One region of the Kitasatospora sp. NPDC032757 genome, then DNA from elsewhere that is predicted to be linked to it. Evidence: riboswitches for the same ligand, from Rfam matches in the RefSeq annotation. Region 1 holds a riboswitch; each other region holds the start of a gene.

Region 1 (7,350 bases):
CGCTCGGCACCTGCGGGCACGCCCGGAGCAGGGTCTCCCTGCTCCCTCCGGAAGCGGTACGTGGTGAACGACGGCCGGGCGGCCCGACGGGGATTCCCATCGGGCCGCCCGGTGTGTTCTCAGCCTGCGGAGGCGGCGACCTCCGGGGCCACGGCGGGTACGGCGGCCGGGGCGGTCCTCGGCTCCAGCACGCGTTCGGCGAGGTGGCCGAAGAGGAGGCCGAAGGACGTCCAGAGGGTGAGCTGGATGGCGAGGGCCGCGAGGCGGAACTGCCAGAGCAGGGTGGCCGAGAAGTCCTCGGGCACCTCGTTGATCGCGGGGAGGAATGCGTAGGCGAGGCCGATGGCCACGGCGAAGCCGGCCACGGCGGCGACGGTCGCGTACCAGTTGCCCAGGCGCGGCGCGAGCCGCTTGCCGACCGTCACGGTGGCGACGGCCAGCAGCACGCTGAGCGCCATCATGAGGAAGTACAGCGTGGTGCGCTTGCCGATCGTCTCCGGGTCGCCGATCGACGGCGGGTTGGCGGGGTACTTGAGGAACGGGACGACGTACACGGCGAGCAGCGCCGCCCCGGAGAGCAGGGCGGCCGTCGCCCGCGGGGTGAAGCGGCCGATGCGGCCGAGCGCGAAGCAGTACGCGAGGGCGGCGAAACCGCCGAGCGAGACGCCGTAGACGAGGACGCCGGTGGCCAGGCCCGCGGTGGACTGCAGGGAGCGGCTGACGATCTCCACCTCCATGCCGTGGTCGGCGGAGTGGGCGTCCTCGTAGGCGATGGCGGCGTCGATCCGGGGTTCACCGAGGAGGTAGGCGACGACGAGGGCGAGCAGGCCGGCGGCGAGGCCGGCGAGCATGCCGCGGACGAGCAGGGATCTGACGGTGCTGGAGTTCACTTCGGGGCTCCCCGTTCTCAGTGGCAGGGGAAGCCGAGCAGGTGGCGGCCGTCGTGCACCCATTCGTGCACGTCCTCGCCGGAGATGAGGGAGGTGGCGCCCTGTTCGGCGCCGACGAAGTAGATCAGGGCCAGCATGATGATGCCGAAGAACACGGCCCAGGGCAGGATCGCCTTGACGGGCAGGGTCAGGGGGCCGGCGGGGATGGCTGCGGGGGCAGCGGTCTGTGCCATGGCAGGGACCTCCTCGGGAACTCGCGTCCCGCTAGATGGTGCATCGACGACGGCATCGGGTCTGACTCCCTGGCGCGAACCGCCCCGTGGGGGCGGCGCACGCCTGGCTTACAGTGGCGCGACCGTGCCGGATTCTCACCGGACTTCCGTCATACCGTCGTCATATCGAGCAGAAGGTATCGGCTGGCGGCGGCTGCGCCAAGAGCGTGCGGGCGGCGCGAATCCTCCGGTCTGTCCCGGGACGCGCGCCCCAGCGCCGGGTGCACGGACCGATCGGTCGATGCCGCAGGACAGTTGGGGAAGCAGAGGAGGAGCGGCGTGACAGTGCGCGTGACATTGATCTCAGCGGCGATGAGCGAGGCGATGCGGCAGGCACGCTTCGACGACGACGGCCCGCTCGACCCGGCGGGGCTGCGGCAGGCGCGGGAGGCCGCGGGCGGCATCCGGGTCACCGGCCAGGTCCTTGTCTCCCCGTCGGCCCGGTGCCGGGGGACCGCCGAGGCCCTCGGCCTCCCGGCCTCGGCCCCGTCCGCTCCCGGAGGGCGCGATATGGGCCGCTGGCGCGGTCGGAGCCTTGACGAGGTGGCCGCCGCGGAGCCCGGGGAGGTGGCCCGGTGGCTGGCCGATCCGGACTTCGCCCCGGAGGGCGGGGAGAGCCTGCTCGATCTCCTCGCCAGGGTCGCCACCTGGCTCGACGGCCTTGCCCCGGAGGCGGGACGGGTCGTCGTGGTCACGGAACCGGACGTCGTCCGGGCCGCGGTCCACCACGCGCTCGGCGCTCCGGCCCCGGCGTTCTGGCGGCTCGACGTGGAGCCGCTCTCCGTCACGGACCTGAGCGGACGTGCCGGCCGGTGGAACGTGCGCTTCGGGCGCCCGGCATGAGCGAGCCCGGGTTGACGTGTTCGTACGCGATGGGGCAGGGTCGCGAACGAGATGTATGCATCCGAGACCACGGTGCGCAGGAACCCGGTGCGATTCCGGGACGGTCCCGCCACTGTGACCGGGGAGCGACCCCTTTCAGGTGACGACCACGGCCCTGCGGCCGGAAGGTCGGGGCGAGCGTCGATCCGGGAGTCAGGACACTGACCCGTGGTTTCTCCGACGGTAGGGGCGCGGAACCCCACGAGGAGGTTGGGCGATGTCACCGGTCACGGCTGCCGTCGATGTCGTGGTCTGCCGGGGCTGCTGCTGCGGCACTGCCAGGAAGCGGCCCGGCACCGATCACGAGGGTCAACTGGCCTCGCTCGCCGAGGCGGTGGCCGCCCTCCCGGCCGCGCGCCTGGTCGTCACGGACTGTCTGGGCCCCTGTGAGCAGGCCAACGTCGTGGTGGTCCGCCCCCGTGGGCGGCTCCAGGACGGTCGGCCTGCCCGGCCCGTCTGGTTCGGCAACGTGACCGACGCCACCGGAACGGCCGAACTCTGCGCGTGGATAGGGGAGATCGGCCGCACCGCCGGGCAGGTGTCGCCGGAGGGCCCGCTGCCCCCGCTGCTGGACTCCCTGCGCATTCCCGCGCCCGGCCCGAAGCGTGTCAGGGACACGACACGACGAGCCGGCCCGTCGAAGGCGTGACCGCTGAGGCCGGCCCGTCGAAGGCCTGACCGTCGAGGTCGACGCCGAGGTCGACGCTGAGGTCGACGCCGAGGTCGGCGCCGAAGCCGGGGCGAGGGCGGGTGGGGCGGGGATCGCGGTGGCGCAGCCCCGTCGGAGGGTGGTCGTCCGGGTGTTTCTGTGTCTTCGAGATCAGCCTGGGTGGAGAGCCAGTAGCTGGCTCATTATTTCAGTTTATTAGTTGCTCCCCTGCTGTCGGGGTCTCCGCATCGCCCTCTACCTGGGCGTTCTCCAGGAGACGGTGACGATGGGTCAGGTCGGCAGTCCCGAATCTATTGACACGATCACCACGCCGTCATCACTCTTGGTCCATCGCCGAGCTGACATGGATAGCTCCAAGTGGGCCATTCATCTCAGCTGATGGCGCTGTTGATTGACCGATCACCGAAGGAGGTGTGTGCCATGAAGAAGATCGTCGTCCGCAAGGCCGGCCCGGTTCGCCTCACCAGCGCGGCCCGTGCGCTGTACCTGCCCTGGTCCTGCGCCGTGCAGAACTGACCGAACCCCCCGGGCAAAGGGGGAATGCGGTGCCGGTCGGCCGTAGCCGCCGGCCGGCACCGCTCCACCCCGCCCCCTCCGCCTACCTCCCGCAGGAGGATCCGTGCACTCCTCCACGGACAGCAGTTCCACCGCCCCGGGCATCGACCTGGACCGGCCGGTGCCGCTCCGTCAGCTCGTGTACCTGCCGGAGGCCGACGAGGTCACCATCGGCAGCCCGGAGACCGACACCTACGCCGTCTTCCCGGCCGACGGCGCCGAGTTGGTCCGGATGCTGGCCGACGGCCTGACGCCCCGTGAGGCCGCCGAGCGCTACCAGGCCGTGCACGGCGAGAGCGTCGACATCGCCGACCTGATCGAGGTCCTCGTGGATCTCGACCTCGTCCGCTCCGCCGGCGACGACGAGCCGGCGGGACCGGCCGCGCCGGTGCGCTGGCAGCGGCTGGGCCGCCTGGTGTTCAGCCGGCCGGCCCTCGTGGGCTACGCACTCGTGACGGCCCTCGCCGTGGCCGAGATGATCCGGGTGCCCGAGCTGGTCCCACGCGTCGACAACCTGTTCTTCAGCTCGTCCTACACCCTCGTCGTGCTGATGCTGTTCGTCGGCCAGGTGCCGCTGCTCGCCCTGCACGAGTCCTTCCACGCCCTGGCGGGCCGCCGGCTCGGCCTGCGCTCGCGGCTCTCCATCGGCCGCCGCCTGGTCTACCTGGTGCTGGAGACCTCCCTCGACGGGCTGGTCAGCGTGCCGCGCCGGCAGCGCTATCTGCCCATCATGGCCGGCATGCTGGCCGATGCCCTGGCGATCGCCGTACTCACCCTGGTCGCCGACGTGACCCGCGACGCCGGCGGGGTGGTCGCGTCGCTCTGTCTCGCGATGGCCTACGCCACGGCACTACGCCTGGCCTGGCAGGGGTTCTTCTACCTGCGGACCGACCTCTACGTCCTGCTCAGCACGGTCCTGGGCTGCGTGAACCTCCACGCCGCCGCAACCGACGTGCTGCGCAACGCCGTTCGGCGGGCCACCGGCCGGCCGCCGCTGGACCTCTCCGCCCACCACCCGGTCGACCGCAGGGTCGCGCGCTGGTACGCCTGGCTGATGCTGGTGGGCTACGTGTTCACCCTCACGATGTTCGCCGGGGTCGTCGTGCCGACGGCCTACCGCATGCTGCACGACATGTGGCTGCGCCTGACCGGCCAGGCCGACCTGGCCGGCCGGCTCGACTCGCTCGCCCTCATGCTGCTCAGCCTCGCGCAGACCGCCGCCGTCGTCGTGCTCGCCGCCCGTGAGCGGCGTGCCGCCCGGTCGGCCTGAGCCCCGAACCTCCCTTAGCCCCTGCGCCACCGCACGAAAGGCAGCCGAGTCATGGCCGAGCACCGCCACCACTGGGTCCGCGCCGCCGGGCGTCCCGCCCGCGTCGACGCCCGCGAGCGGCTCGACCTGCCGCCCGTGCTCGCCCGGGTGAACGCCAACCGCCGGCTGCGCGGGCCGTACACCGCCGTCGGCTCGATCCTGCGGGCGATCGTCCCGGACGCGCTCGCGCGCTGCCCCGAGGCCGTCACCGGGCACGACATCGAAATCCTCTCCACCACGCCGGAACTGCGCGACCTGGTGCCCGCCACCCGCGAGACGCTGACCTCCCTGGCGGTGCCCAAGGAGCGCACCCGCTTCTACTCCGCGCTGCGCACCCTGCGGATCGCCCACGGCCTGGTCGAGTTCCTGGAGGCGTACCTGCGCGCGGCCGGCCCGGCCCCGCGCACGCTGATCGTCGACGACGCCCACCGGGCCGACCCCACCGACGCCGAGTTCCTCGCCGTCCTGCTGCGGCGCATCGACCCCGCCCTGCTCACCGTGGTCGTCATCACCGGCACCGAGCCGCCGGAGCGCCCGGCCGGCATCGGAAGCGAGGACCTGCCGACCGCCCTCGCCACGCGGTGCACGGTGCTCGACCTGGCGGACGAGGGCGACGTGCCGGACCAGGGCGGCCGTTCGGACGAGGGCCGGCCGGACGACGGCCCGTCCCGGACGACGGGTGACGCCGCGCTCGGCCGCCGCCACATCGAGGGCGACGGCGTCGGCGACGACCCGGACGAGATCGCCGCCTACCTCGGGCTGCCGCCCACCGAGCGCGCCCGGCTGCACGACCTGCGGCGGGCGGAGCTGGAGACGGCCGGGGAGTCCTCGCTGCGGCTGGGCGCCATCGCCTGGCACGCGGAGCACGGCAGCGACCCCTCCGGTGCCGGGGCCGACATCCTGCGCCACGCGCTCGACCACTGCATGGACCTCGGCTACTACCACGCCGTCCTGGACCTCGGCGAGCGCGGCCGGCGGCTGGTCACCCACGAGAGCAGTCCGACCCACTGGTGGGCGTTCACCACCAAGATGACCACCTCCTTCGCCGCACTGGGCCTCGCCGACCAGGCCCTGCCGCTGTACGACGAGGCCCGGGCGCTCAGCACCTCGCCCGAGGTCCACATGCAGGCCGCGTACGCCACGGCCATGCTCCACACCCGGCACTTCGACGCCGACCGGCGCGACCACCAGCTCGCCCGGAGCTGGGTCAACCAGGCGATCGCCTTCGCCAAGTGGCATCCCGAGCCCAAGGAGCGGGAGGCGCGCGTAGTGTTCAACCGCAACGGGCTCGCGCTGATCGAGGTCCACCAGGGGCGTCTGGAGGCGGCGTTGGCGTTGCTGGACGCCTGCATCGCCCGGCTCGACGAGACGCTCGAGCCCCACGAGCACGCGCTGCACCGATCCGTGCTGCGCTACAACCGTGCGCAGGTGTACGCGGGCCTCGGCCGCCACACCGACGCCGTCGCCGACTACACCGCGGTGATCGAGTGCGACCCCAACTACGCCGAGTACTACTTCGACCGGGGCATGCTCTGGCGCGACCTCGGCAGCCCGGAGCAGGCGCTGGCCGACTACGACCGGGCCATCCGGCTCTCGCCGCCCTTCCCCGAGGCGTACTTCAACCGGGCCGACGTCCTCGCCGAGCTCGGCGACACCGAGGCGGCGGTGGCGGACTTCGGCTACGTCCTCGAACTCGACCCGGCGTTCGCCGACGCCCGCCTCAACCGGGCCGCCCTGCTGTTCGAGTCGGGCGAGCACGAGCTCGCCTGGAGCGAGGTCCGGGCGGGGCTCGCGGCCACCCCGGCGAGCGCGCAACTGCTCTGCCTGAAGGGTCAGTTGCTGGCCGCCGACGAGGACACGGCGGCAGCATCCGAGGCCTGGGAGGCCGCCCTCGCCGCCGACCCCGAGTACGCCCAGGCGTGGGCCCTGCTCGGCGAACTCCGCTACCAGGAGGGCGACCTGGACGCTGCGAGCGCCGACCTGTCGCGTGCGGTCGAACTCTCGGCGGACCCGGGCATGCAGTTCAACCTGGCGGTGGTCCACCACGACGCCGGACGCTTCGGTGAGGCTGTCCGCCTGCTCGACGAGGTGCTCGGCTCCACCGAGGACGTCGACGCCCGGTTGCAGCGGGCCCGTTGTCTGATCGGGCTCGACCGGGCGGAGACCGCCAAGGCCGACCTGCTCGCCTGCCTGGAGGCCGATCCCGGCTCCGCCGAGCAGGTGTACGAGCTGATGCCGGACCTTGCCCACGCCTGAGTCACCCGGCTACCTGAGTCACCCGGCTGCCTGAGCCACCCGGCCACCCGGCGGCGCCACCCGGCTGCCTGAGCCGTCCCCGCCGCCGGCGCCGCCCGGCCACCAGCACCGCCCCGCCGCCCCGCCGTAGACGCCGGGCGGCGGGGCGGTCCCACGACGTCACCGCGGTACCACGGCCCGCCCCAGTTCGGCGCGGACCCGGTCGCGGACGTGGGCCACGGCGGGCGAACCCGTGTACGCGGCGGCCACCTTGACCAGCCACGCCGCCTCCTCGTGGATGCCCGCCGCCACCGGGTGCGGCACGCATCCCGTGCCGGCGCCGAGGGGGAAGCGGTGCCCGGCCCGGGCCGCTTCCAGCGCGGCGGCGATGGCGGCCGCCTCCACCACGGCCGCGAGCTCCTCCGCCTCGGCAGGGCCGATGAATTCCCTCACCCAGAGCGGCACCGCCGGATGCAGATGGGGGCGGAGGGAGAGCTGGCCGTCCCGGATCTCGATGATCCGCCGGTAGAGCGCGAA
Region 2 (7,350 bases), on a different contig from region 1:
ATCGTCCACCTTGAAGCCCTGGACGACCAGCTCCCCGGTGTCAGTGGCGTAGATCGTCGGGCACGGCCCGTTGTCGCACGAGCTGTCTAGTTCGGTCAGCTTCATGGATATTCCTCCCTTGGCTGCTCGTTCGATGGTCCCGACTTCCCAGGTGCAGGGTCAAGAACGCGATCTTTCCAGAACGGGAAATCGGTCGGCCGCCCCGTCCGGCGTGAGCGCCGGGCGGGGCGGGGGAGTTCAGGGGCGGCTGGTGGTGATGGTGATCGGGTGGGCGGTCCAGTCGGTGAGTTCGCCGACGTAGAGGGTGGCGCTCCACCGGCCGCCTCGGTTGAGGCAGTGGGCGACGCCGTCGCCGCCTCCCGGGCCGACGCAGAAGCGGATGAAGTCGCGGTGGGCTTCGCGGACGGGGAGTTCGCGGATGTACTCCCAGAGGACGGGGAGTGCGTGGTCGAGGCTCAGGAGCACGGCGGGCGGCATGATGCCGCCGATCTCGGCGCGGACGGCGCTCACGCGGCGGCCTCGGCGGAGATGTGGCACCAGACGAACTTGCCGATGCCGCCGGCGCGGGGGCAGCAGCCCCACTGAGTGGCCAACTCGTGGACGAGGAGCAGGCCTCGGCCGGCCTCGTCGGAGTCGGAGGCGTCGCGGAGCGCGGGCCGCTCGCTGTCGGCGTCATGGACCTCGATGCGGAGGAGGCTGTCGGCGAGCCTGAGACGGATCTGGATCAGGCGTCCTCGGGCCGCACGGGCGTGCTGGATGGCGTTGGTGACCAGCTCCGAGAGCAGCAACTCACCAGTGGGGAGCAGGTCTTCGCTGTCGGGGTGGTCGGCGAGGAAGCGACGCAGCTCCTGGCGGGCGGCGCCGGCGGACTTCCGGTGCCGGGGGAGCCAGCAGACGTGTTCGGTGGGGGAGGGAGGAGCGGTGGAGACGGTTTCGGGCATGGCGGGGCCACCTCCGAGGGGTGTGGGGTGAAGACGGCTGAAGAAGGCATGGGAATGCCCGGGCGACGAGTCGCTGGATATGATCGCGGCCATTGCGGCGGAGACATGAGACGAGATCAGACAAGAGGTGTGAGCGCATGACCGTGCCGGAGATCGCCGCTCGGGGTTGGTGCAAGAGCAGCTACAGCGCCCAGGCGAACGAGTGCGTGGAGACCGGGCAGTTGGTGCTGGGCGGAATGGCAGTCCGTGACTCGAAGGACCCGGACGGGCCGGCTCTGCTCTTCCCGGCCGAGGCGTGGTCGTCGTTCCTCGCGGGGGTCAAGGGCGGGGAGTTTACGACCGACTGAAAACGACAGAGGTGCCCCGCACGGGCTGTGGCCGTGCGGGGCACCTGTCTGTCTGTCTTCGTTCTTCCTAGAAGTCGTCGTCGAAGGCGACCGAGCCCTCGACGGCGACCTGGTACGCCGACACGCGGCGCTCGAAGAAGTTGGTCAGCTCCTGGACGTTCTGGAGCTCCATGAAGCCGAACGGGTTCGTCGAGCCGTAGCGGATCGGCAGACCCAGGCGGGCGAGGCGCTGGTCGGCCACGGCCTGGAGGTACTCGCGCATCGAGGCGGTGTTCATGCCGGGCAGGCCTTCACCGCACAGGTCCTGGGCGAACTGGAGCTCGGCCTCGACGGCCTCCTCCAGCATCTCCGTCACCTGCTTGGCCATCTCGTCGTCGAAGAGGTCGGGCTCCTCCTCGCGGACGGTGTCCACCACGGAGAACGCGAAGTCCATGTGCATGGACTCGTCGCGGAACACCCAGTTGGTGCCGGTGGCCAGGCCGTGCAGCAGGCCGCGCGAGCGGAACCAGTACACGTACGCGAAGGCGCCGTAGAAGAACAGGCCCTCGACGCAGGCCGCGAAGCAGATCAGGTTCAGGAGGAACGCGCGACGGTCCTCCTTGGTCTGCAGCGAGTCGATGTGGTCGACCGCGTTCATGTACTTGAAGCAGAACTGGGCCTTCTGGTGGATGGAGGGGATGTTCTCCACCGCGGCGAAGGCCGCGTTGCGGTCCTCCGGGTCCGGAAGGTAGGTGTCCAGCAGCGTCAGGTAGAACTGGACGTGCACGGCCTCCTCGAACAGCTGGCGCGACAGGTACAGCCGCGCCTCCGGGGAGTTGATGTGCTTGTAGAGGCTCAGCACCACGTTGTTCGCGACGATCGAGTCACCGGTGGCGAAGAAGGCGACCAGCCGGCCGATCATGTGCCGCTCGCCCTCGCTCAGCTTGGCGAGGTCGGCGACGTCGGAGTGCAGGTCCACCTCCTCGACGGTCCAGGTGTTCTTGATCGCGTCGCGGTAGCGGTCGTAGAACGACGGGTAGCGCATCGGACGCAGGGTCAGCTCGAAGCCGGGGTCGAGCAGCATCTTCTCGCGGTCGGGGGTGCTCACTGGCAGGCCTCGCAGGACTCGGGGTTCTCCAGGGAGCAGGCCAGCGCGGCCTCCTCCTCCGGGGTGAGGGTCGGGGCGCCCACGGTGACCGGGCCGGCCGGCACCGGGGCCGCGGCGCGGGCGGTGCCCGACGCGGCCTGGGCGATCCGGGTCGCCGGGCGCGAGCGCAGGTAGTAGGTGGTCTTCAGACCGACCTTCCACGCGTACGCGTACATCGAGCTGAGCTTGCCGATGGTGGGCGCGGCCATGAAGAGGTTCAGCGACTGGCTCTGGTCGAGGTACGGCATGCGGGCCGCGGCCAGGTCGATCAGCGCACGCTGGGGGAGCTCCCAGGCCGTGCGGTAGAGCGAACGGACCTCGGCGGGCAGCCAGTTGAGCTCCTGGACCGAGCCGTTGGCGTCGCGCAGCGCGTCCCGGGTCTGCTGGTCCCAGACGCCGAGCTCCTTGAGCTCGCGCACCAGGTACGGGTTGACCTGGAGGAACTCGCCGGAGAGGGTCTCGCGCTTGAACAGGTTGGAGACCTGCGGCTCGATGCACTCGTAGACGCCGGCGATCGAGGCGATCGTGGCGGTCGGCGCGATGGCGAGCAGCAGGGAGTTGCGCAGGCCGGTGGTGGCGATGCGGGTGCGCAGCGCCTCCCAGCGGCCGGCCCACTGCGGCGCGGCCGACGGGAAGTGGTCGATGTGCAGCTCGCCCCGGGCGGCACGGGTCTCGCCGTACGCCTCGTGGCGGCCCAGCTGCTCGGCCAGGTCGGCGGAGCGCTCGTACGCGGTGAGCATGATGCGCTCGGCGATCAGCGTGGAGAGCTGCTTGGCCTCGGCCGAGTCGAAGTCCAGGCGGAGCTGGAAGAAGACGTCCTGCAGGCCCATCACGCCGAGGCCGACCGGGCGCCAGCGGGAGTTGGAGGCACCGGCCTCGGGGGTCGGGTAGAAGTTGATGTCCACCACGCGGTCGAGGAAGGTGACGGCGGTGCGGACGGTCGCGTCCAGCCGGTCCCAGTCCATCGCGTTCAGCAGGTCGGCGGCGGTGGCGCCGGGGGCGACGTGGGCGCCGAGGTTGACCGAACCGAGGTTGCAGACGGCGGTCTCGGAGTCGTCCGTGACCTCCAGGATCTCGGTGCAGAGGTTGGAGGAGTGCACGGTGCGGCCGGGCAGCGCGGTCTGGTTGGCGGCGCGGTTGGAGGCGTCCTTGAAGGTCATCCAGCCGTTGCCGGTCTGCGCCAGGGTGCGCATCATCCGGGCGTAGAGGGTCTGCGCGGGGATGGTGCGGACGGCCTTGCCGGCCAGCTCGGCCTTGCGGTACGCCTCGTCGAAGTCGGCGCCCCAGAGGTCGACCAGCTCGGGCACGTCGGCCGGGGAGAACAGCGACCAGTCCTCGTTGGCGTTGACCCGGCGCATGAACTCGTCCGGGATCCAGTGCGCCAGGTTGAGGTTGTGGGTGCGCCGCGCCTCCTCGCCGGTGTTGTCGCGAAGCTCCAGGAACTCCTCGATGTCCGCGTGCCAGGTCTCCAGGTAGACGCAGGCCGCGCCCTTGCGGCGGCCGCCCTGGTTGACGGCGGCGACCGAGGAGTCGAGGGTGCGCAGGAACGGGACGATGCCGTTGGACTTGCCGTTGGTGCCCCGGATCAGGCTGCCGCGCGAACGGATCCGCGAGTAGGAGAGGCCGATGCCGCCGGCGTGCTTGGAGAGACGGGCGATCTGGGCGTACCGGGAGTAGATCGAGTCCAGGTTGTCCAGCGGCGAGTCGAGCAGGTAGCAGCTCGACATCTGCGGGTGCCGGGTGCCGGAGTTGAAGAGGGTCGGCGAGGAGGTCAGGTACTCCAGCCGGCTCATCAGGCCGTACAGCTCCGCGACCTCGCGCACCGACTGCTCGTTGTCGCCGACCGCCAGGCCGCAGGCGACGCGGAGCAGGAAGTGCTGCGGGGTCTCGACGACCTTGCGGGTGATCGGGTGGCGCAGCAGGTAGCGGGACTGCACGGTGCGCAGGCCGAAGTACTCGAAGCGGTCGTCGCCCCGGGCGTCGATCAGCGCGTCGAGCGCGGCGGCGTGCTTGGCGACGAAGCCGGCGGTGACGTCGCCGATCAGGCCCTCGGCGTGGCCGACGGCGATCGAGGCGGAGAAGGAGACCGAGCCCTGCGAGACCGCCTCGTCGACGATCTCCAGCGCGAGCAGGCGGGCCGCCAGCTTCGAGTACTGGGGGTCCTCGGCGATCATCGACGCTGCGGCGTCCACGGCCAGCCCGCGCAGCTCGGCGAAGTCCGAGCCGGCGTGGCGGCCGCGCAGCGCGGCGGCGGCGACATGGCCGGGGTCCACCTGGGGAAGGTCGACGCTGCGGTCGGTCAGCAGCCGGAGCAGCGCACCGCCGGGGTCGGAGACCGTCGGGTCGACGGGGGCTGAGCTGGACCCCTGGGCGGGCAGGGTGACTGAGGCAGCGGTGGTCAAGGCGCTCTCTCCTGGCGGCGATCGGCGGCTGTTGATCGGGGGCACCGGGCCGTTGGAGCAGGGGAGCACGGCGCGACGGCCGGACGGCGTCGCGCGACGGTGTCATCCCCGGCCCGCCCGCGAGGCCCGGAAGTACTTCGTGTGCTGGAGGCCTCTGCGGGGAGGCCGGGCGGCACGCTGTCGGCAGGTACTCGGACTCGCGGGCTCTGGTCGGAGCCGCCCGCACACCGCTGCGGGGCAGTCCCGGATTCGCACCGGGTTCCCCTGCGTCGACAGCAGGGATGAGCATACATCTAGTGGCGGTCGAGTATCGCGGCACCATATGTAGTAGCCGGTGTGTCGCGGGGCGTGGCCCGGCGCCCCGGGCTCTCAGTGCAGGAGGAACACTCTGTACGTGCCGGAATCACCGGTCGGGGAGCTGAACTGTGCGATCAGTCGGTAGCGTCCGGCGGCCCTGACAGCCTCGGTGATGGCCCGGTCCGTGGCGGTGGGCGCGGTGCTGTCGAGGACGACCACGGTGAACCAGCCGTTGCGGACGGCGGTGACCGTGCCGTCGTCCCCGTGGTGCATCACGCCGGCCGGGTCCCGGTAGTCCGTCCCCTTGCGGGCCGAGACCCACTGCTCGGGCTTGCTGACGCTGCCCAGGTAGTACTCCGGCAGCCCGTCGACCTCGGTGAGGTAGCGGCCCTGCGGGGTGGCGTGCACGCGCAGCACGCCGAGCAGCCGGCCGGAGTCGGGCCCGTCCTGGTACCGCAGCGCCGACTGCTCCAGCCCGAGGGCGAGCAGCACCACCCAGACCAGGATGCCGAGCTGCGGGTTGCGGAAGTGCGCGCCGACCAGCCTGGTGATGCCCACGCCGGCCAGCGGCGCGGCGAACAGCATGCCGAAGCCGAGGTGGCGGAACATCACGCCGGAGGTGCCCAGGTACGCGTACCCGGCCGGGATCAGCAGCGCCGACGCGCACAGGGTCAGGCTCAGCGCCGTGCGGCGCAGCCGGGAGGCCGTGATGGCGCTGTCCTCGGGCGACTCGTTCAGCCGCTCGCGGAGCGAGTAGGCGATCCCGCCCGCGCAGGCGAGCAGGGTGAACAGGCCGCTCCACTGGAGCGCGGAGGAGAGGACCGAGCCGGCCCCGCGGGCCTGGTGGCCGTGCCCGGGCGACCAGGCCCAGACGTCGTCCAGCAGGCCGAAGGCCAGGAGCGCCGCGAGGGCGCCCGCCGCCAGGAGGAGTGCGCGCCCGGCGGCGGGGCCGCGGCCGCGGTAGGGCCAGGCGGTGATCAGTGCGAGGGCGGCCAGCACGGGCAGCGCGACCACCGCGGCGTACTCCACGGCGGCCGCCAGCGCCGCCACCGGTACGGCCAGCAGCACGGTGGCCACCGGGGCGCGGGCGGTCCGCACGACGATCCAGGTGGCGGCCGCCACCAGGGCCACCGCGAGGGCGTCCGGGGCGGCGTAGAAGCCGACGACCACGGTGGACTGCAGGACGGCGTACGCGGCGGCACTGCAGATGGCCACGCGCTCGTTGAAGAGCCGGCGGGTCAGCGAGTAGAGCAGCGCGGTGGTGGCCAGCGCGAGGACCAGGCTGACCACCCGGGCCCCGAACACCCCGCTCGCGTTGGCGGCGGCGCCGGCCAGCGGGGGGTAGAGCCAGGGGGAGCCGGGGATCTGGCCGATCAGGTCGGTCGTCACCGCCGTGCCGTGGAGCAGGTTGTCCAGCTGCTGGCGGCCGACGATCATGGCGACGGCCTCGTCGGGGTGGGCGGCGCCCAGCAGGCGCAGGGAGAGCGCCGCCTGGACGGCCAGCACGCCGAAGAGCAGGCCGCGGCCGATCCAGCGGCGCCGGGGGCTGGGTGCGGGGTCCCAGCCGGTCGCGGGGACGGCCGGGATCCGGTACGGCGCGAGCTGGACGGCCTGGCTGTCCTCCTCCTTGTCGTCGGAGGGGCGGGCGCGGTCGCGACCGTCGGCCTCGGGGGCGTCGTAGCCGTCGTCCGGGTCGTGCACGTCGTCGGGGGCGTACTCGTCGTCCGGCGCGTATGCCTCGTCCGGCGCGTACGCCTCGTCGGGGGCGTCCTCGTCGTTCGGGGGAAGGACACCGTCCGGGCCGTACCCGCCGTGCCGCGGGGCCTCGCCGTCGCCGTCGGCGCCCCGGGGGTGTCCGGTCCGCTCGGGCCCGTCGGCCTTCCCGGTCTCCCCGGCCCGGGCGTTCCCGCCGTGCCCGGTCCAGCCGTGCCCGTTCTCCCGGGGGTGGGGGCGGGACCCTTCGCCGTCCGGGGTCCGGGCCGGGGTCTGCGGGGTGAACCAGGAGTCGGTCTCTGAAGGCATCATGGGTTCCGGATGTCGAAGCCGTAGCGAGGGTCGGACGCGCGCTGCTTGTAGTCCGCGAGCGACGGCGGGCTGGCCTCGATGCGCCAGTCCGCCCGCTTGACGATGTTGAACCAGACGAAGCCGACGACGTCGTCGTGCGTCTCGAGCCCGGTGAAGAGCTGGTCGATGTCCGCGCGCTGGCGCTTGCCCTGCTGGGAGGCCGTCTCGCTGAT
Region 3 (7,350 bases), on a different contig from region 1:
CGAGGACGCCCTGCTGAAGCAGGCCGACTGTCTGCGGTCGGTGCTCGGCATCGAGGCCACCGTCACCGACGACCTCGCCGGACGACCGCACCTGCGGGTCGCCGACGACCGCGCCCTCGGCGTGCGCTGCTCGTCCCCCGTGGTGCTGGACGCCCCGACCCGCACCGAGACCGCCGCACTCGCCGACCTCACCGCGCTGGTCAACGCCTGCCTGGAACGCCGGCAGGTCCGACCCGTCACCCTCTCCCGGGGGCTGGACTGGACCCCGTCCCGCGACCCGCAGCAGGACCAGGTGGTCGCCGCCTGCCTCACCAACTCCCGCCGCCAGCAACTCGTCCAGTACGTGGCGCCGCCCATGCTGCTGTTCGTCGGGGCACCCGGCGCGGGGGACGCGGCCCCCGCCCTGCCCGCCACCCACCGCGGCCGCGTCACCGAGGTCGCCGCCCTGGTGCTGGTCGTCACCGTGGCGATCACCGCGGCGGTCGGCCGGCGCCTCTCCCGGCCACTGCACGCGCTCACCCACGCCGCCCGGCGGATGGCCGACGGGGACCTCACGGCGCGGGTGGACGTGACGGGCCGGAACGAGATCGCCGGACTCGCCGCCGCCTTCAACGCGATGGCCGAGCGGCGCGGCCAACTGGAGGAGCTGCGCAAGGCGATGGTGGGTGACATCGCGCACGAGTTGCGCGCCCCGCTCAGCAACATCCGCGGCTGGCTGGAGGCCGTCGAGGACGGCGTCGCCACCGCCGACCGGGCCCTGACGGGGTCACTGCTCGAAGAGGCCCTGCTGCTCCAGCACCTCATCGACGACCTGCGGGACCTCGCCGCCGCCGACGCCGGCGAACTGGCCCTGCACCGCGAACCCGTGGACGCCGACGACCTGCTGGCCCAGGTCGCCACCGCGCACGGCGCCCGGGCACAGGCGGCCGGCGTGGCCCTGACCGTCGAGGCGGCCGGGGCGGGCGCCGCCCCCGAGGTCTTCGCCGACCCGGTGCGCCTGCGCCAGGCCGTCGGCAACCTGGTCGCCAACGCCGTCCGGCACACCCCGGCGGGCGGCGCCGTCACCCTGCGGACCCGCACCGAGGCGGACGCCCTGCTCATCGAGGTCGCCGACACCGGCAGCGGCATCGCCGCGGCGGATCTGCCCCTGGTCTTCGAGCGCTTCTGGCGAGCCGAGAAGTCCCGCAACCGGCAGACCGGCGGCAGCGGCCTCGGCCTCGCCATCGTCCGCAAGCTCGCCGAGCTCCACGGCGGCACCGCCGGCGTGGTCAGCACTCCGGGCGCGGGGTCGGTGTTCTCCGTGCGTCTCCCCCTCGCCCCTCCCGACCCGGGCGACCCGGGCGACCCGGGCGGCCCGGGCCACTGAGCGGCGCCGGCCGGGAGCCGGACCGCACCGGCCGCCCGACTCCGGAGGGGCGGGCGGCCGGAACGCGGCGCCGTACGGTGCGGGTGGGGCGTCAGTTCTTGTCGTACATGCCGAACAGGTCGACGATCAGGTCGGTCGGCTGCCAGCCCCGGTTCCACACGTCGACCATCGAGGTGGTGCCGGTGCTCGCCTGGACGAGGTTCGCGACGGTGGCGTCCTTCGTCCAGTTCAGGACGGAGGAGTCCGGCGGGGTCGGCCGGACCGCCGTACCGTGCATGTAGTCGTTGATCGTGTTCGGGTCCGGGGCGACCGAGAGGTGTCCGCTGCCCTGCGGGTTGGTGACGGTCGTGTTCAGGACGACTGCTTCGAGCGCCATGCCGGACGCCCCGATGAGCATGTTGCGGTAGTCCTGGCCGGCGAGCGGCCAGGGGTACGGCGTCCGCGAGTCGCTGAGACGCTGGGGCTCGACCGGCAGGTAGGCGGCCTTGCCGTCGGCGCTGTAGTAGCCGGTGACGTCCACGATCACGTCGGCCGGGTCCCCGGCGTTGTTGCGGACGTTGATCCTGCCGTCCGGTCCGACCGGCACGATCACCGCGTTGGCGACCGTCTGTCCGGCGGTGAAGTTCACGCTCGACGTGGACGGCGCCTGCTGACCGCTCGGGAAGACCGTCAGGTTCCCGGCGCCCTGCGGGTCGGTCACCGTGACGTTGAGGGCCACGGCCGTGACGCCCTGGGCCGGCAGCCCGCCCTGGCCGGCGATCTGGACGCCGAAGGTGGTCTGGGCGGCGGCCTGGCCCTTGGCCGAGCCCAGCCCCTCCCGGGTGTCGACCAGCCGGGACGGCTTGACGGAGGTGTAGCCGTCGGCGGCGGAGCGGGTGAAGTAGCCCGTCACGTCGGCGATCAGGTCCACCGGGCCCGCGCTGCGGTTGGCCAGCTCGACGTACCCGTCCTCGCCGACCGGCACGATCGCCAGGTTCGGCACCGTCTGTCCCGCCGCGAAGTTGACGTTCGAGGTGGCCGGCTGCGCCTTGCCGGAGGCGTACGCGATGACGTGCCCGGCCGCGGAGGTGTTGGTGGCGGTGATGTTCAGGGCCACGGCGGTCACCCCGGCCGGGATGCCGGCGTTGCCGGCGATCTTCACCCGGGTCGTGGTGAGCGGGGCGACGGGGCCGCCGGCCGAGGTGCCGGTGCCGTCGCGGGTGTCCAGCAGCCGGGTGGGCGCGTGCGGGGTGAACTCGGAGCCGTCCACCGTGATGTCCTTGGTGGTGACGGAGGTCGTCTTGGTGAGCAGGTCGGTCGCCGTGACCGTGATCTTGTGGGCGCCGGCCTTGGCGTACCTGTGCTTGAAGTGCGCGAAGTCGCTGGCGGGGCCGAGGTCCTGGTCGGTGGTGCCGTCACCCCAGTCGACGTCGTACTGGACGCTTCGACCGGCCGGCTCCAGGTCGGTGTTGACGGTGGTCGCCAGGATGAGGCTGTGCGCGTAGGTGTTGTAGGTGCCCACGCCGACGTCGAAGTGCGAGCTCTGTGCGCGTGCCGACAAGCCCGGTCCGTCCGGCGCGCTCGGGGCATCGGCGGTATTGGCCCTGGCGCCCCGCGCCGTGGCGTCCTTCGCGGCGGCGCTCTCGGCCGCCTTCCGCCCGGCCGCCTCCTGCGTCTCGGCGTCCTGGGCGGAGCCGGCCCAAGGGACCGGGGTGGTGGCGGTCGCTGCCCCGCCGGGGTTGACGGACGGACCCGCGGCCTGCGCCGTGGCGGGTACGAAGCCGACGGCTGCCGCGACGACGGCGGCGGAGATCATGATGCGGTGACGGTGCACCGGCCCCCCAATGCTGAACGTGTTCACAAAATTAGTGATCAGACTATATGCCTGGTAGTTCAGTCCGATGGGGCATTTCCGCTCCCTGCGGTGTCCCTGCGAGCGGCGTGTCCCTGGGGGGCGCGACCGGCGATCCGCCGGCCGGGTCCCGGTGGACACGGCCGGCGGATCGCCCGGGCCGGCAACGCCGCCCGCGCGGTGCGCAGCGGGGTCAGGCGGAGGCCACGGCCGGGCGGCGGGACAGGGCGTCGGAGGCCTTGGCCGTGGCGTAGAGCGAGACGGCCAGCGCGAGGACGAGGACGGCGCCGGCGGCGAAGACGCTGCCGGAGGAGACGGCCTTGGCACTGCCGGACTCGGTACGGGCCGAGCCGGCGATGAACGGCATGACCACGAGGACGGCGACGCCGAGGGCGACCTCGCCCCAGACGACCTTCGGGAAGTGCCGCAGGGTCAGGTGGAGGAGGGAGGAGGAGTCGTCGGCGAGGCGGGCCCGGGTGATGCGGGGCATCAGCCAGAACTGGTTGAAGGCGCCCGCGGCGACGAGGCCGGCGACCAGGAGGATCTTGACGAGCAGGGCGATGCCGTAACCGGTGGTCCACAGCTGGGAGATCGCACCGACGTGCTTCCAGCTGAGCCAGAGGCCCGAGATGGTCACGGCGCCGACGCAGACCATGGCCACGAGGCTGAACCGGCGCCACATGTCGGCCCAGAGAAGGCCGGCGCCGTCGCCGAGGCGGCCCCGGGTGCCGGCGAGCGCGACCAGGAGGGCGAGGCCGCCGAGCCAGACGACGCCGGAGACGATGTGGGTCTGGTCGAAGGCGAGGTCGAGCCACCTGTCCAGGTCGGCGGGCTTGGTGGCGGGCACGGCGGCGATCAGGGTGACGGCCAGGGAGAGCGGCAGCGCGGTGAGGGCGATGGTGTCCGTGTGGCGGCGGACGGCCGGGACGAACAGGGCGATGAGGGTGGCGGCCGTCACGGCCAGGACGGCGTTCTGGACGAGGTAGACGGTGCCCTGGGCGATCCAGGCGCCCTTGGCGGCCGGGGCGTGGAGGTAGTCCCAGATCCGGTCCGGGGCGAGCGCGTCGCCGAACGGCATGCCCTTGCCGGCGCGGGCGAGACGGGCGGCGAGCTGGAAGTAGCCGGCGGCCAGCAGCACCACCCCTGCCCAGGCGAGGTAGGTCGCCGATCTTCTTCGCAGGACCTCGGCGTCCTGGCCGCCGGTTTCCGGGGCGCGCAGCGCGGGGCGCACGGTGGTCGCGTACGTGACGGTGGCGCCGATGGCTCCGCTGAGGCCGATGAAGTAGCCGGCCTTGGTGAGGATCCGCCAGAGCTGGGGCATGGTGTATCCGGCCGTGGTCGCGGCCGACAGGACGTGATGCATGAGGTGAGGCTAGCCTAAATAAGGGCGCCCTTATTCACCTGGGTGGCACCGCTTGTTCAATCGTCATCATCTTGTGAGCTGCCGGCCGGTCGGCCCCTGCCCCGGCGCACCTCGCGCCGTTCCGCCTGGTGAGACGGCCGCCGGTGGGGCGGCCGGGGTTCCCGCTCGCGGACGGCGGTCCCGGGCCCGGCGCCGAGCGGGTCCGGCCGCCCTCGGTGCCGACGGCAGCAGGCCCGTGATCCGGCCGGCGCCGGCCGGCGGCGTCCCGGAATGTGGATGAGTCGAGTGAATCCGTGTCCGCCGCCCGCCGGATTCCCTATAGGCTGGCCGGGCAGCTGGTTCGCCCTGCCCGCCAGGCAGGCGCGTCGCAAGAGGGAACCCGGTGGGAATCCGGGACTGCCCCGCAGCGGTGAGTGGGAACGAACGCCGTCATACGCACTGGGCCCGGCCGGGTCTGGGAAGCGACGGCCAGTAGGTGTCCGCCCTTCACGGGCGGCCGTGCCCGCGAGTCCGAAGACCTGCCCGTTGCCCGCACGCGACCGATCGCGCGCGGCCATCCCGGTGACCTCGTGGGCGGGTCGGCGTACATACCAGGCGGGTTCGGCGCCGTTCGTGCGCTCGTGGCCCCGCCCGGTTCGTCACCCCTTCGCGCCTTCGTCCCGTCACCGGGGACCACAGGAGACAGGCTCGCGAAGGAGAGTCCCTTGACAGCGAAGTCCGCAGCCGCGGCAACCCGGGCCACCGTCCACGGCTACCCCCGGCAGGGCCGGAACCGGGAGCTCAAGAAGGCGATCGAGGGGTACTGGAAGGGTGCGGTCACGGCCGACGCCCTCCTGACCACCGCCGCCGACCTGCGCCGGGAGAACTGGCAGCAGCTCGCCGAGGCCGGCATCCGGGAAGTCCCCACCGGCGACTTCTCGCTCTACGACCACGTGCTGGACGCCACCGTCGCCGTCGGAGCGATCCCCGCCCGCCACCGCGCGGCGGTCGACGCCGACGCGCTGGACGGCTACTTCGCCATGGCGCGCGGCACCCAGGACGTCGCGCCGCTGGAGATGACCAAGTGGTTCGACACCAACTACCACTACCTGGTGCCCGAACTCGGCCCCGACACCGTCTTCACCGCGAACCCGGCCAAGCAGGTGGCCGAGCTGCGCGAGGCCGTCGCGCTCGGCCACGACGCCCGCCCGGTGCTGGTCGGCCCGGTCACCTACCTGCTGCTCGCCAAGCCGGCGCCCGGGGTGGCGGAGGACTTCCGGCCGCTCACCCTGCTCGACCGGCTGCTGCCCGTCTACGCCGCGCTCCTCGCCGACCTGCGCGCCGCCGGCGCCGCGTGGGTGCAGCTGGACGAACCCGCGCTCGTCCAGGACCGGACCCCGGCCGAGCTGAACGCCGCCGCCCGCGCCTACCGCGACCTCGGCGCCCTCACCGACCGGCCCAAGCTGCTCGTCGCGAGCTACTTCGACCGCCTCGGCGAGGCCCTGCCCGTGATCGCCAAGGCGCCGGTCGACGGCCTCGCACTGGACTTCACCGGTCCGGCCGCGGCCAACCTCGACGACCTCGCCGCCGTCGGCGGACTGCCCGGCAAGCGCCTGGTCGCCGGTGTGGTCGACGGGCGCAACGTCTGGATCAATGACCTGCAGAAGTCGCTGACCACCCTGGCGACCCTGCTCGGCCTGGCCGGCACCGTCGACGTCGCGCCGTCCTGCTCCCTGCTGCACGTCCCGCTGGACGCCGCCGCCGAACACGACCTGGACCCGCAGATCGCCCGCTGGCTCGCCTTCGCCCGCCAGAAGGCCGGCGAGACCGCGCTGCTCGCCCGCGGCCTGCGCGAGGGCACCGACGCGATCACCGCCGACCTCGCCGCCAACCGCGCCGACCTCGCCTCCCGTGCCGGCTCGCCGATCACCCGCGACCCGGCCGTCCGCGCCCGCACCGCCGCCGTCACCGAGGCCGACGGCCGCCGGGCCCAGGCCTACCCCGAGCGCGCCGAGGCCCAGCGCGCCCGGCTCGGCCTGCCGCTGCTGCCGACCACCACCATCGGCTCCTTCCCGCAGACGGCCGAACTGCGCCTCGCCCGGGCCGACCTGACGGCGGGACGGATCGACGCGGCCGCGTACCGGGAGCGCATCGAGGCCGAGGTGCGCGAGGTGATCGCGTTCCAGGAGAAGGCCGGGCTGGACGTCCTCGTCCACGGCGAGCCCGAACGCAACGACATGGTCCAGTACTTCGCCGAGCAGCTCACCGGCTACCTGGCCACCCGGCACGGCTGGGTGCAGTCCTACGGCACCCGGTACGTGCGCCCGCCGGTCCTCGCCGGGGACATCTCGCGCCCGCACCCGATGACCGTCGACTGGTTCCGCTACGCCCAGGACCTGACGGACCGTCCGGTCAAGGGCATGCTGACCGGCCCGGTCACCATGCTCGCCTGGTCCTTCGTCCGCGACGACCAGCCGCTCGCCGAGACCGCCTTCCAGGTCGCCCTCGCCCTGCGCGACGAGGTCACCGACCTGGAGGCCGCCGGCGCGGCCGTCGTCCAGGTCGACGAGCCGGCCCTGCGCGAGACCCTGCCGCTGCGGGCCGCCGACCGCCCGGCCTACCTGGACTGGGCCACCGTCGCCTTCCGGCTCGCCACCTCCGGGGTGCGCGCCGACACCCAGATCCACACCCACATGTGCTACGCCGAGTTCGGTGACATCCTGCGCGCCATCGACGAGTTGGACGCCGACGTGATCTCGCTGGAGGCGGCCCGCTCGCACATGCAGGTCGCCGGTGAGCTGGCGGGCGCCG
Region 4 (7,350 bases), on a different contig from region 1:
GCGCAGGCGTTGAGCAGCTCGAAGGCGCTCTGCTCGATGTGGCCGGCGGCGGTCTGCGCGACGGTGCAGATCTCCTCCAGCTTGGCCCGCACCGCCCAGTGCCCCAGCGGGGACAGCTCGGCCGCCTCGTCCTTGCGGACCACCGCGCCGACGGCGGCCAGGCCGTCCAGCATCCAGTCCAGGACGGCGGCGACGTCGGCGGTGGCGGCCGGGGTGTCGATCTGCGGCTCGCGGCAGGTGCCGCGGACGGCCGAGACGGCGGACGCGGCGTGCGGCACGGGCGACAGGCCCAGTGCCCCGGTGCCGCCGCCGACCCGGCGCTCGTCCAGGCCGCGGCGCAGCAGCTCCAGCAGCTCGCTGTCGGCGACCGGGCCGGCCACCAGGTGCAGGAAGGAGAGCAGCTGCGGCGCCTGGTCGACGGCCTGCCCGGCGAGCACCGCGAAGACGCCGCGCAGGGCGGCCGGCGGCACCGGGGCGAGCAGTGTCCAGGCGTCGAACAACGCCGACCAGCCGCGGACCACGGCCTCGTCGTCGTGCTCCCAGGCGTGCAGGCGCCAGCCGGGGGCGGCGCCGCCGTCCCGGGCCTCGACCAGGCCGACCAGCAGGGCCTGGCCCCACGCGTTGGCGGCGGCGCCGACCGTCATGGCCAGCGCGCGGCCGGCCGCGCGGGCGTCCTCGGGGAGCAGCTCGCCACGCTTGTCGACCTCGGCGAGCTCACCGGCCCAGCGGGCGATCCGGACGGCGTCGACCAGCATCCGCCGGGCCAGCGGCGCGAGCTCGGCGGGAGCGGGGAAGCCCTCGGGCACCGGGACCCGGCCACGGCCGGGAGCGGGTGCGGGGCCTCGTCGGCGGGGTACGCCGGGGCCGCCCGGCCGGGCGCCGGCGGGGTGGTGGGCCGTTCCGGGGAGACGGGTAACCGTCGCACCGGAACCGATCGTCGGCGGGAGCGGGGCATCACGGTCGCGCGGGTTCCGAGACGTCACGTCGTGCAGTCTTCCCCTTGTACCGGCCTTCTGTCACATCCGGTTCGCCACGGGCACCGGGAGGCGGGCGCGGGGGGTCCACAAGATCGGGCAACAGAGGCCAAACCGCCTGGCCGGATCTGTGTGGCGTGGGCACGTCATGCAAGCGCGGTGACGGGTGGGAGGAGGAAGAGGAGGGGGCGGGGAGGCCACGGAGACGGCCGGTGAAGGCGGCACGGCGCCCCGGCGGCCCGGCTCGGCCGCCGGGGGCGCCACCGGGGATCAGAGGAGCGGCGTGAGCCAGCGGCGGAGGTGCTCCTCGTAGCGGGCCGGATCGGCGTTCCAGAGGGCCGCGTGGTCGCCGCCGGGGACGGGCTGGAGTCCGACCACGTCGGAGCGGCGGCCGGCGAGCCGGGCGGCGGCCTGCCAGGGCGCCAGCGGATCGTCCGGGCCGTGCAGGACGAGGGTGGGCACCCGCAGGTCGGTACCGTCCGCGATCCGCGCGAAGTCGGCCAGGTCGACGCCGGTGCGGCCCTCCGCCGCGAGGGCGCCCAGCTCGGCGGCGGCGCCGCGGAAGCCGGCCCGGGCGGCGCCCCGGCGGGCGGTGGCGGGCAGGTCGAGGACGGGCGAGTCCAGGATCAGGCCGCTGATCGAGGAGGCCCAGGCGGACCGGGCGGCGGTCTGCAGGGCGATGGTGGCGCCGACCGACCAGCCGTAGAGGATGATCCGCCCGGCGCCGCTGTCCAGGGCGAGCCGCACGGCCGCCTCGACGTCCCGCCACTCGGTCTCGCCGAAGTGGCCGAGGCCGTCCGGGGAGGCGGGCGCGCCCGCGTCCCCGCGGTAGGTGACGGCCAGGGCGGGCAGGCCGAGCCGGTCCAGCAGCGGAAGCACCGGGAGGGTCTGCTGCCGGTCGGCGCCGGCGCCGTGGATCAGCACGACCCAGGTGCCGCGCTTGCCGTCGACGTACCAGGCCGGGAAGGCACCCAGCTCGCCCGCCGCGGTGGTCTCGGTGAACGGCAGGCCGAGGGCGCTGGTCGGGTCGCCGAGGTGGACGCGGGGGGTGAAGCGGACCGCGGTGCCGGGCGTCAGGGTGCCGCGGTCCGCACGGGCCAGCCGCCGGGTGACGCCCCGCTCGTCGCCGTGCAGGATCTCGTCGACCACGGCGTGCCCGTTGTCGCCCCACTCGACGGCCCAGCGGCCGGGGCGGATGCTCTCCGGGCTGCGGGTGAAGGTGACGCGCCCGGGGGCGAGGGCCTGGACCAGGACGGGACCGGCGGCCCGCCCCCGGGCCGCCGACGGGCGGACCATCCGCTCGGAGGCCCTTCGGCCGATGACCAGCACGGCGGCCCCGGCACCGACGGCGGCGGCCGCCACGGCGGCTGCGGTTCCCCAACGCATATCGCTCCCCGCTCTGTTGGTCGTGGACTGGGCACTGTACCCACCAGTCCACTCGCGGGGGCGGCGCCCGGCCACCGGGCACGGCCGTCCGGGTCATGCCGGGCCCGTGCCGGGACGGCGTGCGCATGCGCGGGCGGGACCGCGTGCGCATGCGCGGGCGGGAGAGCCCCTCAGGCCGGGATCTCGGTCTCCAGCCGCCCGAGCAGCTCCCAGAACCGCTCGTCGAGCGGCTGCTCCGGCTGCGCGCTCCGCGCCGCAGGAGCCGGGGAGCCCCAGCTGCCGGCGCCCCAGTGGGAGGAGACCTGGTTCTCGTTCTGCAGCGCCGTCAGCACGGCGGCGAGGTCGCCCTCGTGCACCGGCACGATCCGGCCGATCGCCCGGACGTGCGCCTGCCAGCGGCCGTCCACGCACTGCCGCAGCCGCTGGTCGAGCTCGTCCCGACGGCCCGTCACGGCGACCAGTTCGCGCAGGGTCAGGCCGAGCACCTGGGCGAGTGCGTACGTCTGCTCCTGGTCACCGCCCCAGACGCCGGTGGCCTCGGCCCGCCGGTAGTGGTGCAGGGCCATGCCGATCCTGCGGGCCGCGTTCTCCTGGTTGAGCTCGCGGGCGACCCGGAAGTCCCTCAGCCCGGCCGGGCGGACGCCCATCAGCTGGGCGGGCGGGCACCAGAGGGCGCGGGCCAGCGCGATGAACTCCTCCTCGGTCGGGCGCAGCTCGCCGCTCTCCCAGCCGAGCACATGGGCGGGCAGCAGCCGCACCCCGTGCGCGGCCATGCCCTCGGCCACCCGCTCGGGGGTCAGGCCGAGGCCGGCGCGATGCGCGCGGGCGGCCGCGGGCGAGAAGGGCACCGGGGGCACGGCGGGGGGCTGTCTTCGTCGCATGGCCCGACGGTAGGGGTCGGCGGTCGGACCGCCCCAGCCGCCGAACACACGAAGCGCGACTGCAGGGGCCTACAGGCCGCTGGACGAACGCACAGGCTGTCATGCCCCTGCGCGGGGTGGCGATCGGAGGTAGCGACGGGGACGGGAACGGGGCGGGAAACGCGGAGACCGTGTGACCAAACCCTCCGTGACCTTGGTTGACTCGCGGTTCGGCCCCGTGATGGGATCCTTCAGCCAATACGGAGGCATGCAGAGGAAGCCGGTGAGAGTCCGGCGCGGTCCCGCCACTGTCACCGGGGAGCACGTCCGGACGATGCCACGGCGGGCCGTCAGAAGCCGCTGGAAGGCCCGGGAGTGCGTTCGACCCGGAAGCCAGGAGACTCTCGCCCCCGGTACGTCAATCCAGGGCGCGGACCCTGAGTGAGGACACGCACGCCATGCAGGCTGCCCCGCCCCTCCGAGCCCTCTGCTGTCCGCCGTGCGCCCGCTGACCCGCGCCGCCGCCTTCGCGCTGGGCGCCGTCGCGGGGTATCTCGCCGACGCCCGGTTCGCCGACCCGCGCCGCGGCCACCCGGTGGCCGTCTTCGGCAGCGCGGCCGGCCGGCTGGAGAAGCGGCTCTGGCGCGACCACCGGGCCGCCGGCGCCGCCTACACCGCGCTCTGCGTGGGCACCGTCGCCGCCGGCGCGGTGGCCGCCGAGCGCGTCCTCGGCCGCCGGCCGCTGGGCCGGGCCGCGCTGGCCGCCGCCGCGACCTGGACGGTGCTCGGCGGCACCTCGCTGACCCGTGAGGCCCGGACCATCGGCCGCTCGCTGGCCGCGGGCGATCTGACGGCGGCCCGCGCGCGGCTGCCGCACCTGTGCGGGCGCGACCCGAGTGCGCTGGACGGACAGCAGATCGCCCGCGCGGTGGTCGAGTCGGTCGCCGAGAACACCGCCGACGCCGTGGTGAACGCGCTGGTCTGGGGCACGGTCGCGGGCACGCCCGGGCTGCTGGCGTTCCGGGCCGTCAACACCCTGGACGCGATGGTCGGCCACCGTTCGCCGCGGCACGCCCGGTTCGGCTGGGCCTCGGCGCGGCTGGACGACGTGGCGGGCTGGCCGGGCGCCCGGCTGACCGCCCTGCTCACGGTGGCCGCCGCGCCCGAGCCCCGGACCGCCTGGCGGGTCTGGCGGCGGGACGGCTCCGCGCACCCGAGCCCCAACGCGGGCCAGGCCGAGTCGGCCTTCGCCGGAGCGGTCGGCGTCCGGCTCGGGGGCACCCTGCGCTACGGCGAGCGCATCGAGCACCGGCCGGTGCTGGGCGAGGAGCTGCGGCCGGTGACGGTGGACGACATCGAGCGCGCCTGCCGGCTCTCCCGCCGGGTGGGCGCGCTGGCACTGGGTACGACCGTGGCCGGGCACCTGGTGATCCGGGCTTTCACGAGAAGGAGGGGGAACGCATGAGCAACGCGCTTCTGGTCGCCGGAACGACCTCGGACGCGGGCAAGAGCGTGGTCACCGCGGGCATCTGCCGCTGGCTGGCCCGGCAGGGTGTCGCGGTGGCGCCGTTCAAGGCGCAGAACATGTCGCTGAACTCCTTCGTCACCGCCGACGGTGCCGAGATCGGCCGCGCCCAGGCGATGCAGGCCCAGGCGGCCATGGTGGAGCCCGAGGCGGCGATGAACCCGGTGCTCCTCAAGCCGGGCGCGGACGGCCGCAGCCAGGTGGTGCTGCTCGGCCGCCCGGTCGCCGAGGTCGGCGCGCTGGACTACCGCGAACGCAAGCCCGTCCTGCTGGAGCGCGCCCTGGAGTGCCTGGCCGACCTGCGCCGCCGCTACGACGTGGTGGTCTGCGAGGGCGCCGGCTCGCCCGCCGAGATCAACCTGCGGGACCGCGACATCGCCAACATGGGCCTGGCCACCGCCGCCGGGCTGCCGGTCGTGGTGGTCGGCGACATCGACCGCGGCGGCGTGTTCGCCGCGATGTACGGGACGCTGGCGCTGCTCTCGGCCGAGGACCAGCGGCACGTGGCCGGCTGGTTCGTCAACAAGTTCCGGGGCGACGCGCGGCTGCTCGCGCCCGGCCTGGAGATGCTGCGCGAGCTGACCGGCCGCCCGGTGCTGGGCACCCTGCCGATGCTGCCGGACCTCTGGCTGGACGCCGAGGACTCGCTCGACCTGTCGACCGTGGTCGACCGGACCGCCGGCCGCGGGCCGCTCGGCGCGGACGTGCTGCGGGTGGCCGTGGTGCGCTTCCCCCGGCTCTCCAACTTCACCGACCTGGACGCGCTGGCCCAGGAGCCGGGCGTCCTGGTCCGCTGGGCCACCCGGCCCGAGGAGCTGGCCGACGCCGATCTGGTCGTGCTGCCCGGCACCCGCGCCACCGTCGCCGACCTGGCCTGGCTGCGCGAGCGCGGCCTGGAGCCGGCGCTCAGGGCGCGGGCGGCGGCCGGGCTGCCGGTCCTCGGGGTCTGCGGCGGCTACCAGATGCTGGCGCGCACCATCGTGGACGAGGTCGAGTCCAAGGCCGGCGCCGTCGACGGCCTCGGGCTGCTGCCCACGCACGTCCGCTTCGGCGCCGAGAAGGTGCTCGGCCGGCCGGTCGGCGAGGCGTACGGGCAGCGGGTCGAGGGGTACGAGATCCACCACGGGGTGGTGTCCGTCGAGGGCGGCACACCGTTCCTGGACGGCTGCCGGGTGGGGGCGGTCTGGGGCACGACGTGGCACGGTGCGCTGGAGAACGACGGGTTCCGGCGCGAACTGCTGCGCGAGGTGGCCGGGTTGTCGGGCCGGGCGTTCGTGCCCGCGCCGGACGTCTCGTTCGCCGAGGCGAGAGAGGCCCGGCTCGACCGGCTGGGCGACCTGATCGAGGAGCACGCGGACACCGACGCGCTGTGGAAGCTGATCGAGGGCGGGGTGCCGGCCGCGGGTTCGCTGCCGTTCCTGCCGCCCGGGGCCCCCTTGGAGAATCATGAGTGACGTCCGCTACCCCTTCACCGCGATCGTCGGCATGGCCGACCTGCGGCTCGGGCTGCTGCTCAACGCGGTCTCCCCGGCCGTCGGCGGCGTGCTGGTGCGCGGCGAGAAGGGCACCGCCAAGTCGACCATGGTGCGCGCGCTGGCCGGCCTGCTGCCGTCCATCGCCACCGTCGACGGCTGCCGCTTCGCCTGCGACCCGGCCGCACCGGACCCGCACTGCCCGGACGGCGCGCACAGCGGCCTGCCGGCGTCCGAACGCCCGGCCCGGCTGGTCGAGTTGCCGGTCGGCGTCTCCGAGGACCGGATCGTCGGCTCGCTCGACCTGGAGCGGGCGCTCGCCGAGGGCGTCAAGGCGTACGAGCCGGGGCTGCTGGCCCAGGCGCACCGCGGCGTGCTCTACATCGACGAGGTCAACCTGCTCCAGGACCACGTGGTGGACCTGCTGCTGGACGCAGCCGCGATGGGCCGCTCGTACGTCGAGCGCGAGGGCGTCTCGGTGCGGCACGCGGCGCGGTTCCTGCTGGTCGGGACGATGAACCCGGAGGAGGGTGAGCTGCGGCCGCAGCTGCTCGACCGGTTCGGCCTGACCGTCGAGATCGCCGCCACCCGGGAGCCGGCCGAGCGCGCCGAGGTGGTCCGCCGCCGGCTGGCGTACGACGCCGACCCGGCCGGGTTCGCCGCGCGGTTCGCCGAGGACGAGCGGGCACTCGCCGAGCACATCACCGTGGCACGGGAGTTGCTGCCGAAGGTCGAGCTGACCGATGTGGCGCTCCGTCAGATCACCGCCGTTTGTGCCGCGTTCGAGGTGGACGGGCTGCGCGCGGACATCGTGATGGCGCGCACCGCCGTCGCGCTGGCCGCCTGGGCCGGGCGCACGGAGGTGCTGGAGGAGGACGTCCGCAAGGCCGCCCAGCTGGCACTGCCGCACCGCCGCCGGCGCAACCCCTTCGACGCGCCGGGGCTGGACGAGGAGCAGCTGGACCGGACGCTGGAGGAGCACGCCCAGCCCGAGGACCCGCAGCCCGAGGACCCCCAGCCCGAGGACCCGCGACCGGACGACCCGCAGCCGGAGGGCCCCGAGGACGACGGCCCCGGCCCGGACGGCGGCGGCCCCGACAACGGCGGCGGCGGCGCACCCGAGCCGGCCGGGC

Evidence for each region. Region 1 has a riboswitch for cobalamin ahead of ACZ5WK_RS01765 ((2Fe-2S) ferredoxin domain-containing protein). Riboswitches for the same ligand answer to the same signal wherever they lie in the genome.
Region 2: it holds a riboswitch for cobalamin, as region 1 does, so the genes downstream of both, ACZ5WK_RS08740 (ribonucleoside-diphosphate reductase subunit alpha) here and ACZ5WK_RS01765 ((2Fe-2S) ferredoxin domain-containing protein) in region 1, are expected to answer to the same signal.
Region 3: it holds a riboswitch for cobalamin, as region 1 does, so the genes downstream of both, metE (5-methyltetrahydropteroyltriglutamate--homocysteine S-methyltransferase) here and ACZ5WK_RS01765 ((2Fe-2S) ferredoxin domain-containing protein) in region 1, are expected to answer to the same signal.
Region 4: it holds a riboswitch for cobalamin, as region 1 does, so the genes downstream of both, ACZ5WK_RS15765 (cobalamin biosynthesis protein) here and ACZ5WK_RS01765 ((2Fe-2S) ferredoxin domain-containing protein) in region 1, are expected to answer to the same signal.

Annotation. Positions count from the first base shown of each region.
Region 1 covers NZ_JBVINN010000001.1:407,454-414,803, reverse strand. Annotated here, with positions in the region: gene ACZ5WK_RS01780 (CbtA family protein) at 120-890, opposite strand; gene ACZ5WK_RS01775 (CbtB domain-containing protein) at 908-1,123, opposite strand; gene ACZ5WK_RS01770 (histidine phosphatase family protein) at 1,442-2,005, shown strand; cobalamin riboswitch at 2,059-2,229, shown strand; gene ACZ5WK_RS01765 ((2Fe-2S) ferredoxin domain-containing protein) at 2,262-2,693, shown strand; gene ACZ5WK_RS01760 (hypothetical protein) at 3,334-4,539, shown strand; gene ACZ5WK_RS01755 (tetratricopeptide repeat protein) at 4,591-6,834, shown strand; gene ACZ5WK_RS01750 (MAB_1171c family putative transporter) at 6,994-7,350, opposite strand, start outside.
Region 2 covers NZ_JBVINN010000004.1:232,071-239,420, forward strand. Annotated here, with positions in the region: gene ACZ5WK_RS08715 (hypothetical protein) at 1-105, opposite strand, end outside; gene ACZ5WK_RS08720 (hypothetical protein) at 238-510, opposite strand; gene ACZ5WK_RS08725 (ATP-binding protein) at 507-941, opposite strand; gene ACZ5WK_RS08730 (DUF397 domain-containing protein) at 1,079-1,288, shown strand; gene ACZ5WK_RS08735 (ribonucleotide-diphosphate reductase subunit beta) at 1,356-2,351, opposite strand; gene ACZ5WK_RS08740 (ribonucleoside-diphosphate reductase subunit alpha) at 2,372-4,792, opposite strand; cobalamin riboswitch at 4,982-5,105, opposite strand; gene ACZ5WK_RS08745 (ArnT family glycosyltransferase) at 5,186-7,138, opposite strand; gene ACZ5WK_RS08750 (glycoside hydrolase family 26 protein) at 7,135-7,350, opposite strand, start outside.
Region 3 covers NZ_JBVINN010000020.1:107,552-114,901, forward strand. Annotated here, with positions in the region: gene ACZ5WK_RS22335 (sensor histidine kinase) at 1-1,366, shown strand, start outside; gene ACZ5WK_RS22340 (PKD domain-containing protein) at 1,458-3,179, opposite strand; gene ACZ5WK_RS22345 (CopD family protein) at 3,391-4,560, opposite strand; cobalamin riboswitch at 4,880-5,100, shown strand; gene metE (5-methyltetrahydropteroyltriglutamate--homocysteine S-methyltransferase) at 5,265-7,350, shown strand, end outside.
Region 4 covers NZ_JBVINN010000011.1:76,380-83,729, reverse strand. Annotated here, with positions in the region: gene ACZ5WK_RS15780 (hypothetical protein) at 1-806, opposite strand, end outside; gene ACZ5WK_RS15775 (alpha/beta hydrolase) at 1,245-2,360, opposite strand; gene ACZ5WK_RS15770 (helix-turn-helix domain-containing protein) at 2,531-3,241, opposite strand; cobalamin riboswitch at 3,446-3,643, shown strand; gene ACZ5WK_RS15765 (cobalamin biosynthesis protein) at 3,720-4,685, shown strand; gene ACZ5WK_RS15760 (cobyric acid synthase) at 4,682-6,199, shown strand; gene ACZ5WK_RS15755 (putative cobaltochelatase) at 6,192-7,350, shown strand, end outside.